2 regions of the Cellulomonas sp. FA1 genome follow, and region 2 is predicted to be linked to the other one. Evidence: predicted binding sites of a transcription regulator. Region 2 holds the regulator's gene; the other holds the start of a gene.

Region 1 (6,195 bases), 930 kb from region 2:
GGGCAGCGCGCGTGCGCCGCGACCTGAGCGGCGACGCGTGCGACGTGCCCGCCGCCGCGGGAGCCCGCGCCCACCACGACGAGCGACGCGCGTTCGGACACGCGGCGCAACGCGTCGGCGGGCGAGCCGTCGAGCACCTCGAACGCCACGCCGGGGGGCGCGTCGGGTCGCGCCCGCACCCGGTCGGCGAGGTCGGAGAGGTACGACCTCGCCTCGGCGTGCACGTCGACCGCGGGCGGGACCACCGCCCACGACCACGCCGTCACCTCGGACACGGGATCGACGACGGCCACGAGCCGCAGCTCGGTGCCGCGTCGTACCGCCTCGGCCGTCGCCCACGCGAGCGTGTGCTCGCTGCGTGCCGAGTGCGCGAGAGCCACCAGGACCGGTCCGTCGGTCCGCATGAGGACCACCTCCGTGGACGGACGTCGGTCGGCCCGTCCTCTCTCCACGATGCGCCTCCTTCGGGGATCGTGCGAGGGACGGAGGGCCCACCTCACGCCCGGTGCCGCGGCGACGTCTGCACACTGTGGGGATGACCGGACCGTTCGAGGACGTCGTGCGCGCGCACGGCCCGACCGTGCTGCGCGTGTGCCGGGCCATGCTCGCGGGCCGCGACGCCGACGACGCGTGGTCGGAGACGTTCCTGTCGGCGCTGCGCGCGTGGCCCGAGCTGCCCGCCGACGCGAACGTCGAGGCGTGGCTCGTGACGATCGCGCGCCGTCGCTGCCTCGACGAGCTGCGGCGGCGGGCACGGCATGCCGTCCCGGTCGAGGACCCCGCGCTGAGCACGGGCACGGCGCTCGTCGCGCGCGCCGACGAGCCGGGCGCGCGCGACCTCGACCTGTGGCGCGCGGTCGCCGCGCTGCCCGCCAAGCAGCGGCGCGTCGTCGTGCTGCACCACCTGGGCGGCCTGCCCTACGCCGACGTCGCGGCGCTGGTCGGTGGCACCGACGCGGCCGCGCGCCGCGCCGGGGCCGACGGGGTCGCCACGCTGCGCCGCACCTACGGCGCCGCCGTCACGGACGAGGAGGACGCACGATGACCACCGCACCGCAGGCCGCGCCCGCGGCGGAGCCCGACGGCCGCACCCTCGCGCGGCTGCACGCCGACCTCGTCGAGCGCGCCGCGCGCGACGGCCTGCTCGACGTCGCGTACCGCGTGGTCGACTCGCCCGTCGGGTCGCTGCTGGTCGCGGCGGGCGAGCGCGGCGTGCTGCGCGTCGCGTTCGACGTGCAGGGGCACGACGCCGCGCTGCAGGAGCTCGCCGCACGCGTCAGCCCCCGCGTCCTCGCCGGCGGGCGGCGGCTCGACCCGGTGCTGCGCGAGCTCGACGAGTACTTCGCCGGCCGGCGCCGCACGTTCGACGTGCCGGTGGACCTGCGCCTGCTCACCGGCTTCCGCCGCGAGGTCGTGCTGTCGCTGCCCGACGTGCCGTACGGCGCGACGGCCTCGTACGCGCAGGTCGCGGCCGCGACCGGGCGCCCCGCCGCCGTGCGCGCCGTGGGGACGGCGTGCGCGCGCAACCCCGTGCCGCTGCTGCTGCCGTGCCACCGCGTGGTGCGGTCCGACGGCACGCCCGGGCGGTACGCGGGCGGCGACGCCGCCAAGACGACCCTGCTCGCGCTCGAGCGGGCGGCCGCGGGTCTCGACGGCGGCGAGGGCCCGGCGTAGCGTCGAGCGGCATGTGCCGCAACATCACGACCCTGCGCGGCCTCGAGCCGCACGCCACCGACGACGAGATCGAGGCCGCCGCACGCCAGTACGTCCGCAAGGTGACGGGTGTGCAGCAGCTCTCGGACGCGACGCGCGAGCCGTTCGAGCGTGCGGTCGCGGAGATCGCGCACATCACGGCGCACCTGCTGGACGCGCTGCCCGAGCGACGACGCCCGCCGACGACCGTGCCGCCGCTGCGCCGCCCCGAGGTGCAGGCGCGCGTCGCCGCGCGCGAGGCCTCCGCGGGCTGACGACGACCCGCCCGCGGCGGTCGGTCCGCGGCGGGCGCGCCGGGCTCAGTGCTGCTGCGGGACGTCCGCGGCGGCGACGAGTCGCGGGATGCCCTCGGGCGCGACCGCCGAGAGCGCGAGGAACCGCGCCTCGGCCCGGTGCAGCCGGATGTGCTCGTCGAGCGACCACCCGGGCCCGTTCGTCAGCGTCATGCCGCACGCGCACCCGATGGTCACCGCGCCGTCGTCGTCGACGACGACCTGGCCGACGGTCGTGTGGTCGGTGAAGGCGCGCACCTTCGCGTGCCGCATGGGCGCGCTGACGGCGACCGGCAGGTCGTCGGGGTACGGGTCGGGGTGCGTGTCGTGCGTCGTCACGGACTCAGTGTCCGCCGGTGAGCGTCCCGTCGTCGACCAGCTGGTCCAGCGCGGTGTCCCACGCGGCGCCGCCGAGGCTCGGCATGATCTGCTGCAGCCGCGGACGCCAGGCGTCCGCCTGCTCGGGGAAGCAGCGGTCCAGCAGGTCGAGCATGGTCGCCACCGCGGTCGACGCACCGGGGGAGGCGCCCAGCAGGCCCGCGATGGAGCCGTCGGCCGACGCGACGAGCTCGGTGCCGAACTCGAGCACGCCGCCGCCGGGGCCGCGCTTGATGACCTGCACGCGCTGGCCGGCGGTCACGAGCTCCCAGTCGCGCGGGTGCGCCGACGGCATGTAGGCGCGCAGCGCGCGCAGCCGGTCGGCGTCGCTCGCCGTGACCTCGCGGATCAGGTACGTCAGCAGGTCGAGGTTGCGCAGGCCGACCGCGAGCATCGGGACGAGGTTGCCCGGACGCACCGAGCGCAGCAGGTCGGTCCACGAGCCGCGCTTGAGGAACTTCATGCTCCAGCCCGCGTACGGGCCGAACATCAGCGCGTTGCCGCCGTCGACGACGCGGGCGTCGAGGTGCGGCACGGACATCGGCGGGGCGCCGACGGCGGCCTTGCCGTAGACCTTGGCGCCGTGCTGCGCGACGATCTCCGGGTTGGTCGTGCGCAGGAACTGCCCGCTGATGGGGAAGCCCGCGTACCCGCGGATCTCCTTGATGCGCGAGCGCTGCAGCAGGTGCAGCGCGCCGCCGCCCGCGCCGACGAAGACGAAGCGCGCGGTCACGGTGCGCGGCGGGCGGCCGTTCCAGCGACGGTCGGCGATCGTCACGCGCCACCGGCCGTCGCGCAGTCGCTTGAGGCGCGTGACCTCGCTGCTGGTGCGCAGCTCGGCACCGCGGGCCACGGCGTCCGCGAGCATCGCGCGGGTGATCGAGCCGAAGTCGACGTCGGTGCCCCACGCGGCGCGCGTGGCGGCGACGGGCTCGTCGTCGGTGCGGTCGGCCATGAGCAGCGGCGCCCAGCGCTCGATGACGGCCGGGTCGGTCGTGAACTCGAGGTCGGCGAACAGCCGGTGCGCGCGCAGCGCCTCCCACCGCTTGCGCAGGTGCTCGACGTCCTTGGCGCCGCGGACGAACGACATGTGCGGCGTGGTCGTGACCGCGCGCTCGGCGCCGGGCAGGCGGCCCGCGGCGGCGAGGTGGTGCCACAGCTCGCGCGAGAGCTCGTACTGCTCGTTGATCCGCACGGCCTTGCTGATGTCGACCGAGCCGTCGGGCCGCTCGGGCGTGTAGTTCAGCTCGCAGAGCGCGGCGTGCCCGGTGCCCGCGTTGTTCCACGGGTTGGAGCTCTCGAGCGCCGGGGCGTCCAGGCGCTCGTGGATCTCGACGCGCCACGTGGGCTCGAGCGTCGTGAGGAGCGACGCGAGGGTCGCGCTCATGACGCCCCCTCCCACGAGGAGGGCGTCGACGTCGGCCGTGCTGCTGCGAACGGGTGCCACGGTCGCGATGCTAGGTCGACGTCGAGACAGATCCACGGGCCAGTCATGTGATGTTTGTCTCGTGGGACCTTGGTCACATGCCACCCGTGTGACGTGCGACGACGTGACGTGCGACGACGCCCTCGCGGGCCTGTCGGTGGGCGTCGACGCACCGATGGGTGGCGCCCGGATGCCGGACGCCACCCACCGGGGGTGCGGGGTCAGCGGCCGGGGTCCGTCCGGCCGACCACCGTCAGGACAGCGTGCACGCGGTGCCGTTCAGCGTCGCCGCCGTCGGGGCCGCGGCGGTGCCCGTGTGCGTGCCGTTGAAGCCCACGTCCACCGACGCCCCCGGTGCGAGCGCGCCGTTCCACGCGGCGTTCGTGGCCGTCACGACGGCGCCCTGCTGCGACCACGTCGCGCTCCAGCCCTGCTGCAGCTGCTCGCCGTGCGCGTACGTCAGCCGCAGCGTCCAGCCCTGCAGCGGAGCGGCGCCGGCGTGGGTGAGGCGCACGCTCGCCGTGAACCCGGTGTTCCAGCTCGACGCCGTGTACCGCACCGCGCACGACGCAGCGGGGTTCGTGGGCGTCGGGCTCGCCGTCGGGGTCGGGGTGACCGTGGGTGTCGGCGTGGGCGTCACGGTGGGCGTGGGCGTGGGCGTCGGGGTGGGGGTCGGCGTGGCCGTCGAGGTCGGTGACGGCGTCGGCGTGGGGGACGGCACGGTGCCGTCCGACTCGCCCACGACGATCCCGCGGCCGTTCGTCCCGACGTACACGCGCCCGAACACGTCCGGGTCGCCCGTGATGGCGGCGCCTGTCCACGCGTACCGGTGTTCGTCGTCGTTGATGCGCACCCACGTCGCGCCGCCGTCGGTCGAGCGGAAGAAGCCCCGCACGCCCTGGTAGAGCGACGTGGTGTAGATCGCGGGGTAGGACGCGCCGGGCGCGGCCTTGCCGAAGCCGACCGCGCCGCCGTCCTCGAAGCCGGGCACCTGCGTGAACGTCGCACCGGCGTCGGTCGAGCGGTACAGCCCGTCCTCGGCCGCGAGCCACACGTGGCCCTGCTTGCCCGGGACCGCGCCGAACCGCACGTTGCCCTCGGCGGGGAGACCGGTGGCGGCGGACTGCACGAACGTCGCGCCGCCGTCCGTCGACACGTAGAACCGGCCCGCGGAGTAGGCGTAGAACGTCGTCGGGCTCACGCGGTCGGCCTCGACCTGCGCCTGCGCCGGGACCCCGGTGGACGGCGTCCACGTCGACCCGAGGGTCGTCGACACGTGCACGCCCGTGCCCTCGGGGCTCCAGACGATGCGCGCACCGTCCGCGGACACCGCGACGGTGCCGGACTTCGTGACGCCCGCGGGCTCCTGGCCCGCCCACCACGTCGACCCGGACGTCGTGCTGACCGCGATGTGCGACTCGACCTCGCCGTCGACGGCGTAGCCCACGCGCACGACCGTGGACGGCTTGCTCTCGGCGAAGTCGACGCCCGTCACCGAGCCGTGCACGGGCTGCGTGTAGATGCTGTCCGGCACCTCGTCGATGTCGGTGTGCACGAACCCGCCGAGGTCGCCCAGCCCGGAGTAGAGCTCGACCGCACCCGGGGGTGCGGCGAGGTCGAGCACCGCGGTCTCCTCGATGCCGAGCGCACGGACCTCGATGTCGACCGTGCCCCCGGTGTCCCAGTCGGTGAGGTTGTCCGACCCGTACACCGTGGCGCCCGTGCCGTAGAGGAACCGGTCGGAGTCGAACGGGTCGATCTCGAACGACTCGGTCATCCAGCCGAGCTTGACGAGCGGCTCGGGCGGCACGGCCTGCGTGCGGCCCATCGTGAGCCACGGCGTCGCCGAGACGTCCATCGAGTACCGCAGCGAGCGCTCGGGGTACGACGCCCAGTCCCAGATCCGGGTCCACGACGCGCCGCGGTCGGTCGAGCGGAAGAAGATGACGTCCGGCCACCACGAGACCTGGGTCGCGACCATGATCGTGTCGGGGTCCTGACGGTCGATCGTCAGGCCCGAGAACCCGTAGTAGAGGTCCGACGACGACAGCGGCAGCGGCGAGACGTCCGTCCAGGTGCCCGTCGTCGCGTCGAACCGCGAGACCTGCCCCTTGCCGCCGTCGTACGGGCCACCCGTGTCGGACGTCGCGACGTAGAGCTGCTTGCCCCGCGCGTCGAACACGCCCTTGTGCGGCAGGTACCCGGTGGGCTGGCCGGGCACGCGCTGCCACGTCACGCCCGCGTCGGTCGAGCGGTAGACGTTGTTCTCCTTGTCCGCCACGCCCACGTAGATCGTGCGCGTCGGTGAGCCCGCCGTGCCGCTCGTCGGGTCGAACGTCACCCACACCACGCCCTGGTTCTGCGTGAGGTACGAGTTGTCCGACGTCGGGTCCTGCACGTAGTTGC
Region 2 (6,195 bases):
GCAGGCGTTTGACGCCGTGCCGCGCGGTGCGGCAGAGTCGACTCTACAACGATGTAGAAGGAGTCGACGATGACGCTGGCCCTGACCCCGCCCATGGGGTGGAACAGCTGGGACTGCTACGGCACGACCGTCACCGAGGCCGAGGTCCTGGCCAACGCCCGTTTCATGGCCGAGCACCTGCTCCCGCACGGGTGGGACACGGTCGTCGTCGACATCGACTGGTCGGACCCCGCCGCCCGCGCGCACGGCTACACCGACGGCAGCGGCCTGGTCCTCGACGAGCACGGCTACCCCCAGCCCGACCCCGCCCGCTTCCCCTCGGCCGCCGGCGGCCGCGGCTTCACCGAGCTCGCCGCGCAGGTCCACGCGCTCGGGCTCAGGCTCGGCGTCCACGTGCTGCGCGGCATCCCGCGCACCGCGGTCGCGGCCGCGCTGCCCGTCGTGAGCCCCGACGGGGCGGTCGTCACGACCGCAGACGTCGCCGACACGTCGTCCGTCTGCACGTGGAACGGCCACATGTACGGGCTCGACCACACCCACCCGGCCGCGCAGGCCTGGCTCGACGGGCTCGTCGCACAGCTCGCGTCGTGGGGCGTCGACTTCGTCAAGGTCGACGACATGCTCGCGCCGTTCCACGCCGACGCGATCACCGCGTGGTCGCGCGCCATCGCGCGCTCGGGGCGCGACATCGTGCTGTCGCTGTCGCCCGGCACGCGACTGTCCACCGCGCACCTGCCCGTGCTGCGCGAGCACGCGCAGATGTGGCGCGTGTGCGACGACCTCTGGGACCGCTGGGAGGACGTGCACGCCAACTTCGCGCGGCTCGCGCGGTGGGCGCCGTTCCAGCAGCCCGGCGGCTGGGCCGACGCCGACATGCTGCCCCTGGGGCGCATCGGGATCCGCGCCGAGCGCGGCGACGACCGCGCGTCGCGCCTCACGCCCGACGAGCAGCGCACGCTCCTCACGCTGTGGGTCATGGCCCGCTCGCCGCTCATGATGGGCGGCGACCTGCCGACGTCCGACGACGCGACGATCGCGCTGCTCACGACGCCCGCGGTCGGCCACGTGCTGCGCACCGGCGTCGACGGCCGCGAGCTGCAGCGCGAGCCCGCGGGCGACGGCGAGGTCGTCGTGTGGGGTGCGCGGTCCGGCAGCGAGGCCACGCGCTACGTCGCGGTGTTCTGGACCGGGACCGGCGTGCGCACCGAGCACCTGCCGCTGTCCGCGCTGGTCGGGGACTCCGCCGCGAGCGCGCACCGCTGGACGGCCCGCGACCTGTGGGACGGTGCGCCGCTGCCCGACCCGCGCGCGACCGCCGCCGAGCACGACGGCGTGCTGACGCTCGACGTGCCCGAGCACGGCGTGCGGTGGGTCGCGCTCGAGCCGGCTCGTCGCGAGGACGCCGCGTGACCGACGCCCCCGACGGACCGGCGCCGGACGTCCTCGCCGGGCCCGTGCCGGACGCCCGGCCGCGGCGCCGCGGCCGGGCGTGGGCCCTCGCGGCGGTCGGGGTCGTGGCCGCGCTGCTCGTCGGCGGCGGTGCGGTCCTGCTCACGCGTCCCGCCGCGCCCGCGGCGACCGCGCTCGAGCTGGCCGGCGACCTGCGCACGCACGACCCGGCGCTCGTCGTCGGCGACGAGGGCGAGCCCTGGTACGTGTTCTCGACCGGGGACGTGCGCGTCGGGCTCGGCGCGCCGCAGATCCGGCGCTCGACCGACGGCGGCCGCACGTGGGAGGAGGTCGGCACAGTCTGGGAGGCCGGCACGCGCCCGCGCTGGGTGTACGACGCCGTGCCGGGGGTCGAGAACTTCTGGGCGCCCGAGGTCGTCGAGCACGACGGCACCTGGTACCTCTACTACGCGGCGTCGACGTTCGGCTCGAACCGGTCGGTGATCGGGCTCATGACGAACACGACGCTCGACCCCGACGACCCCGCCTACGCGTGGGTCGACCGGGGCGAGGTGATCTCCTCGACGCCGGGCGAGGACAACTGGAACGCGATCGACGCGGGCGTGGTCGACGTCGACGGCACGCCGTGGATGGCGTTCGGCTCGTTCTGGGGCGGCATCCAGCTCGTCGAGCTCGCGTGGCCCGACGGCACGCTCGCCGACCCCGACGCGGAGCCCGTGACGATCGCGAGCCGCATCGGCTCGCCCAACGCGATCGAGGCCCCGTACCTCGCCGAGCGCGACGGCTGGTACTACCTCTTCGTCTCGCGCGACTCGTGCTGCCAGGGCTCCGACTCGACCTACAACATGGCCGTCGGCCGGTCCCGCGACGTCACCGGGCCGTACGTCGACCGTGAGGGCCGGGACCTCGCCGCGGGCGGCGGCGAGCCGCTGCTCGCGACGCGCGGCGACATGGTCGGCCCGGGCGGTCAGTCGTACTCGAAGGGCTACCTGGCGTTCCACTGGTACGACGCCGCCGAGGGCGGCGACTTCCGGCTCGGCATCCGCGAGCTCGCGTGGGACGACGAGGGCTGGCCGGTCGCGACGACGCGCGAGGAGCAGGCGCAGGGCGCGGGCTGACGCGCGGGCGACGGGGCGGGTGCCCGTGCCGTCACAGGCCGCCCACGCGCCGTCGCAGCGAGCGTCGCACCGCCCGCACGACGACCGCGCCGGCCCACACGAGGCCCGCGAGGCTCGCGGCGTTGACCCCGCGGCGCGCCTGCGTGCGCCGGTGGCGGAACTCGCGCACGGGCCACCCGACCTCCGCCGCGTGGCGGCGCAGGCGCCGGTCGGGGTTGATCGCGCACGGGTGGCCGACGGTCGACAGGATCGGCACGTCGTTGGTCGAGTCGCCGTACGCGTGGCACCGGTCCAGGTCGTAGCCCTCGCGCTCCGCGAGGGCGCGCACGGCGCTGGCCTTGGCCTCGCCGTGCAGCAGGTCGCCGACGAGCCGTCCGGTGTAGAAGCCCTCGTCGTGCTCCGCGACCGTGCCGAGCGCGCCGGTCGCGCCGAGGCGCCGCGCGATGAGCTCGCCGATCTCGACGGGGGTGGCGGTCACGAGCCACACCGCGTGCCCCGCCGCGAGGTGCGCGTCGAGCAGCGCCTGCGTCCCGGGGTAGATGCGCAGGCTGAGGACCTCGTCGTAGACGTCCTCGGCGATCGCGGTGACCTCGGCGACCGAGCGGCCCCGCATGATGTCGAGCGCGCGGGCGCGGACCTCGTCGATCTGGCGGCGGTTCTCGCCGAAGGCGCGGTACCGGGCCTGCTGGAACGCGAACGTCACGAGGTCGAGGTTGCGGAAGAACCCGCGGCGGTACAGGCCCACCGCGAGGTGGAACGCGCTGGCGCCGCGGATGATCGTGTTGTCGACGTCGAAGAAGGCCGCGACGCGCGTCCCGTCCGGCACGAGGTCGGCCCGCGGCGTCTCGACGGTGGCGGCGACGACGGCCGGCTCGTCGTTCCCCTGGCCCGCGTGCACCCGGCCACTGTAACGACCCGCGCGGGGCGGCGGTCGGCGCGTCCGCGCGCGCTAGCGTGGCGCCGTGACGCGGACGGGTGACGGGCAGGGGTCGGCGGCGACCGCCGCGGCGGGCGGGACACCGGCGCGGGTCGTGCTGTACGGGCGCGCCGGGTGCCACCTGTGCGACGACGCACGGGCGCTCGTCGCGCGGGTGTGCGCGGAGGTCGGGGCGACGTGGGTCGAGGTGGACGTCGACGTGCCCGGCCCCGACGGCGTGCCGCCCGCGGACGAGCTCGGCGAGATGGTCCCGGTGGTCGACGTCGACGGCGTGCGCCGCGGCTACTGGCGCATCGACGAGGGCCGGCTGCGCAGGGCCCTCGCGGCGGGCGGCGGCAGGCTCTAGCGTGACGTCGTCGCCGGGTGCTCCCGGCGCTGAGGCTCGGGGGGTCGACGTGGACGCTCGGCGCACCGCCGCACGCGGCGGCACCGCCCGGGGTGCGGGCCGGGGTGCGGGCCGCGACGGCGGTCGGGGGACGCGCCGCGGCGAGGCCGTGCCGCCGGCGACGGTCGCGCGGCTGCCGGGCTACCTGCGCGCGCTCGAGGCGACGGCCGCGAGCGGTGCCGTGCTGACGTCCTCGGAGGAGCTCGCGCACCGGGCCGGGGTGACGCCCGCGCAGCTGCGCAAGGACCTGTCGCACCTGGGGTCGTACGGCCGCCGCGGCGTGGGGTACGACGTCGAGCACCTGCGCGAGCAGGTCACGGTGGCGCTGGGGCTGTCCGACGTGCGCCGCGTGGTGCTCGTCGGCGTCGGCAACCTGGGGCACGCGCTCGCGAACTACGCGGGCATCGCGGAGCGCGGGTTCTCGCTCGTCGCGCTGGTCGACGCCGACCCGGCGGTCGTGGGCACGACGGTCGCGGGGCTCGTCGTCGAGCCCGCCGACGACCTCGCGGGGGTGGTGGCGCGCACGGGCGCGACGATCGCGGTGCTGACGACGCCGGCCGCGGTCGCGCAGCGCGTGTGCGACGAGCTCGTGGCCGCGGGGGTCGTGGGGGTCCTGACGTTCGCGCCGGGCACGTTGCGCGTGCCGCCGCACGTCGACGTGCGGGCGGTGGACGTCGCGTCCGAGCTGCAGATCCTGGCGTTCCACGACCGTGCGCGCGGTGCGGGCGGCGGGGCGTCGTAGCCCCGCCTGCGGGTGAGACGCCGCGAGGGCGCGACCGGTGCGGTCGCGCCCTCGCGGGACGGTGCTGCGGTGCGTCAGGCCTTGATGGCCGAGACGTCGAGGTCGATGCGGACCTTGTCGGCGACGAGCACGCCGCCGGCCTCGAGCGCGGCGTTCCACGTGAGGCCGAACTCCTTGCGGGAGATCGTCGTGGTGGCCTCGAACCCGGCGCGGGTGTTGCCGAACGGGTCGACGGCGGTGCCGTTGAACTCGGTCTCGAGCTCGACCTCGCGGGTCACGCCGTGGATCGTCAGGTCGCCGACGACCACGTACGACGAGCCGGCCTCGCGGACGGCCTTCGACACGAAGGTCCACTCGCCGAAGACCTCGACGTCGAAGAAGTCGTTGCCCTTGAGGTGGCCGTCGCGGTTGGCGTCACCGGTCGTGACGGTCGACGGGTCGAGCGTCACCGAGACGGCGGACGACTCGAGGTCCTCGCCGACGGTGAGGGCGCCGCCGGTGACCGCGACGGTGCCGCGGACCTTCGAGATGCCGGCGTGGCGGACCGTGAAGGACGCCTCGGTGTGCGAGGGGTCGATGTTCCAGGTACCGGTGGTGAGGCCGGCGGGCAGAGCGGACATGGGTTCCTCCGAGGGGATCGACGAGAATCGTTGACACAACAAGTATGCGGTGGTTGATATTTCTACTACAGTGGGATGCGAGCCGCAACCCCCGACCGTGAGGAGCCCGCCGTGACCGACGCCGCGCCGACCGACGCCGCGCCGACCGACGACGTGCGCTGGCTCACCGCGGACCAGCAGGAGCACTGGCGTGCGTTCCGCGACGGCACCGCGCTCCTGCTCGACGTGCTCGCGCGCGAGCTCGACTGCGGCAGCGGCCTGTCGCTGGGGGAGTACGAGGTCCTCGTGCGGCTCTCCGAGGCCCCGGGGCGCGCGCTGCGCATGTCCGAGCTCGCCGACGACCTCGCGCACTCCCGCAGCCGCCTCACGCACACCGTCGCGCGCATGGAGCGCGCGGGCCTCGTGCGCCGGGAGCCCGTCCCGGGCGACGCGCGCGGCGTCGCGTGCGTCCTCACCGACCACGGCTGGCGCGTGCTCGTCGCCGCCGCGCCCGGTCACGTCGAGTCCGTGCGCCGGCACCTCGTCGACGTCCTCGACGACGCGCAGCTCGCGGCGCTCGGCACGGCGATGCAGGTCGTCGTCGACCACCTGCGCACGCCCGCGTGCGAGCGCGCCCGCGACCAGGCCGACGTGAGCGACGTCACCGCCGCGAGCGCCTGAGGGCCCACGTCCCGGCGCCGGGCACACAGGAGACTTTGCGAGACTGTGCGCATGGTCACCACGACGGTCCACCTGCTCCGCCACGGTGAGGTCCACAACCCCACGGGCCTGCTCTACGGCCGCCTGCCCGGCTACCGGCTCTCCGAGCGCGGGCAGCAGATGGCCGAGCACGTCGCGCGCACGCTCGCGGGCGACGAGGGAGCCCCGCGCCGCGACGTCGTGGTCGTCACCGCCTCGCCGCTGCAGCGCGCGCAGGAGACCGGGACCCCCATCGCCGAGGCGTTCGGCGTCGCGCTCGGCACCGACGAGCGCCTCATCGAGGC

What was found. Region 2 encodes Rex, which represses fermentation and respiration genes when NADH is low (regulators of the CRP and FNR family bind a similar motif). Its sites were predicted from a motif close to CTTGTGAANNNNTTCACAAG; they were not measured.
Region 1: a site for Rex is predicted at 3,855-3,874, ahead of mqo (malate dehydrogenase (quinone)). Genes of this name have one in related genera too.

The regions. Positions count from the first base shown of each region.
Region 1 covers NZ_LBMY01000001.1:1,013,330-1,019,524, reverse strand. The annotation lists gene GY42_RS04565 (universal stress protein) at 1-404, opposite strand, end outside; gene GY42_RS04560 (RNA polymerase sigma factor) at 536-1,045, shown strand; gene GY42_RS04555 (methylated-DNA--[protein]-cysteine S-methyltransferase) at 1,042-1,674, shown strand; gene GY42_RS04550 (DUF2277 domain-containing protein) at 1,686-1,967, shown strand; gene GY42_RS04545 (hypothetical protein) at 2,013-2,324, opposite strand; gene mqo (malate dehydrogenase (quinone)) at 2,329-3,810, opposite strand; gene GY42_RS04535 (cellulose-binding domain-containing protein) at 4,043-6,195, opposite strand, start outside.
Region 2 covers NZ_LBMY01000001.1:1,947,296-1,953,490, reverse strand. The annotation lists gene GY42_RS08785 (TIM-barrel domain-containing protein) at 70-1,410, shown strand; gene GY42_RS08780 (arabinan endo-1,5-alpha-L-arabinosidase) at 1,407-2,528, shown strand; gene GY42_RS08775 (HAD family hydrolase) at 2,560-3,426, opposite strand; gene GY42_RS08770 (glutaredoxin family protein) at 3,491-3,811, shown strand; gene GY42_RS08765 (redox-sensing transcriptional repressor Rex) at 3,861-4,592, shown strand; gene GY42_RS08760 (YceI family protein) at 4,667-5,212, opposite strand; gene GY42_RS08755 (MarR family winged helix-turn-helix transcriptional regulator) at 5,324-5,872, shown strand; gene GY42_RS08750 (histidine phosphatase family protein) at 5,924-6,195, shown strand, end outside.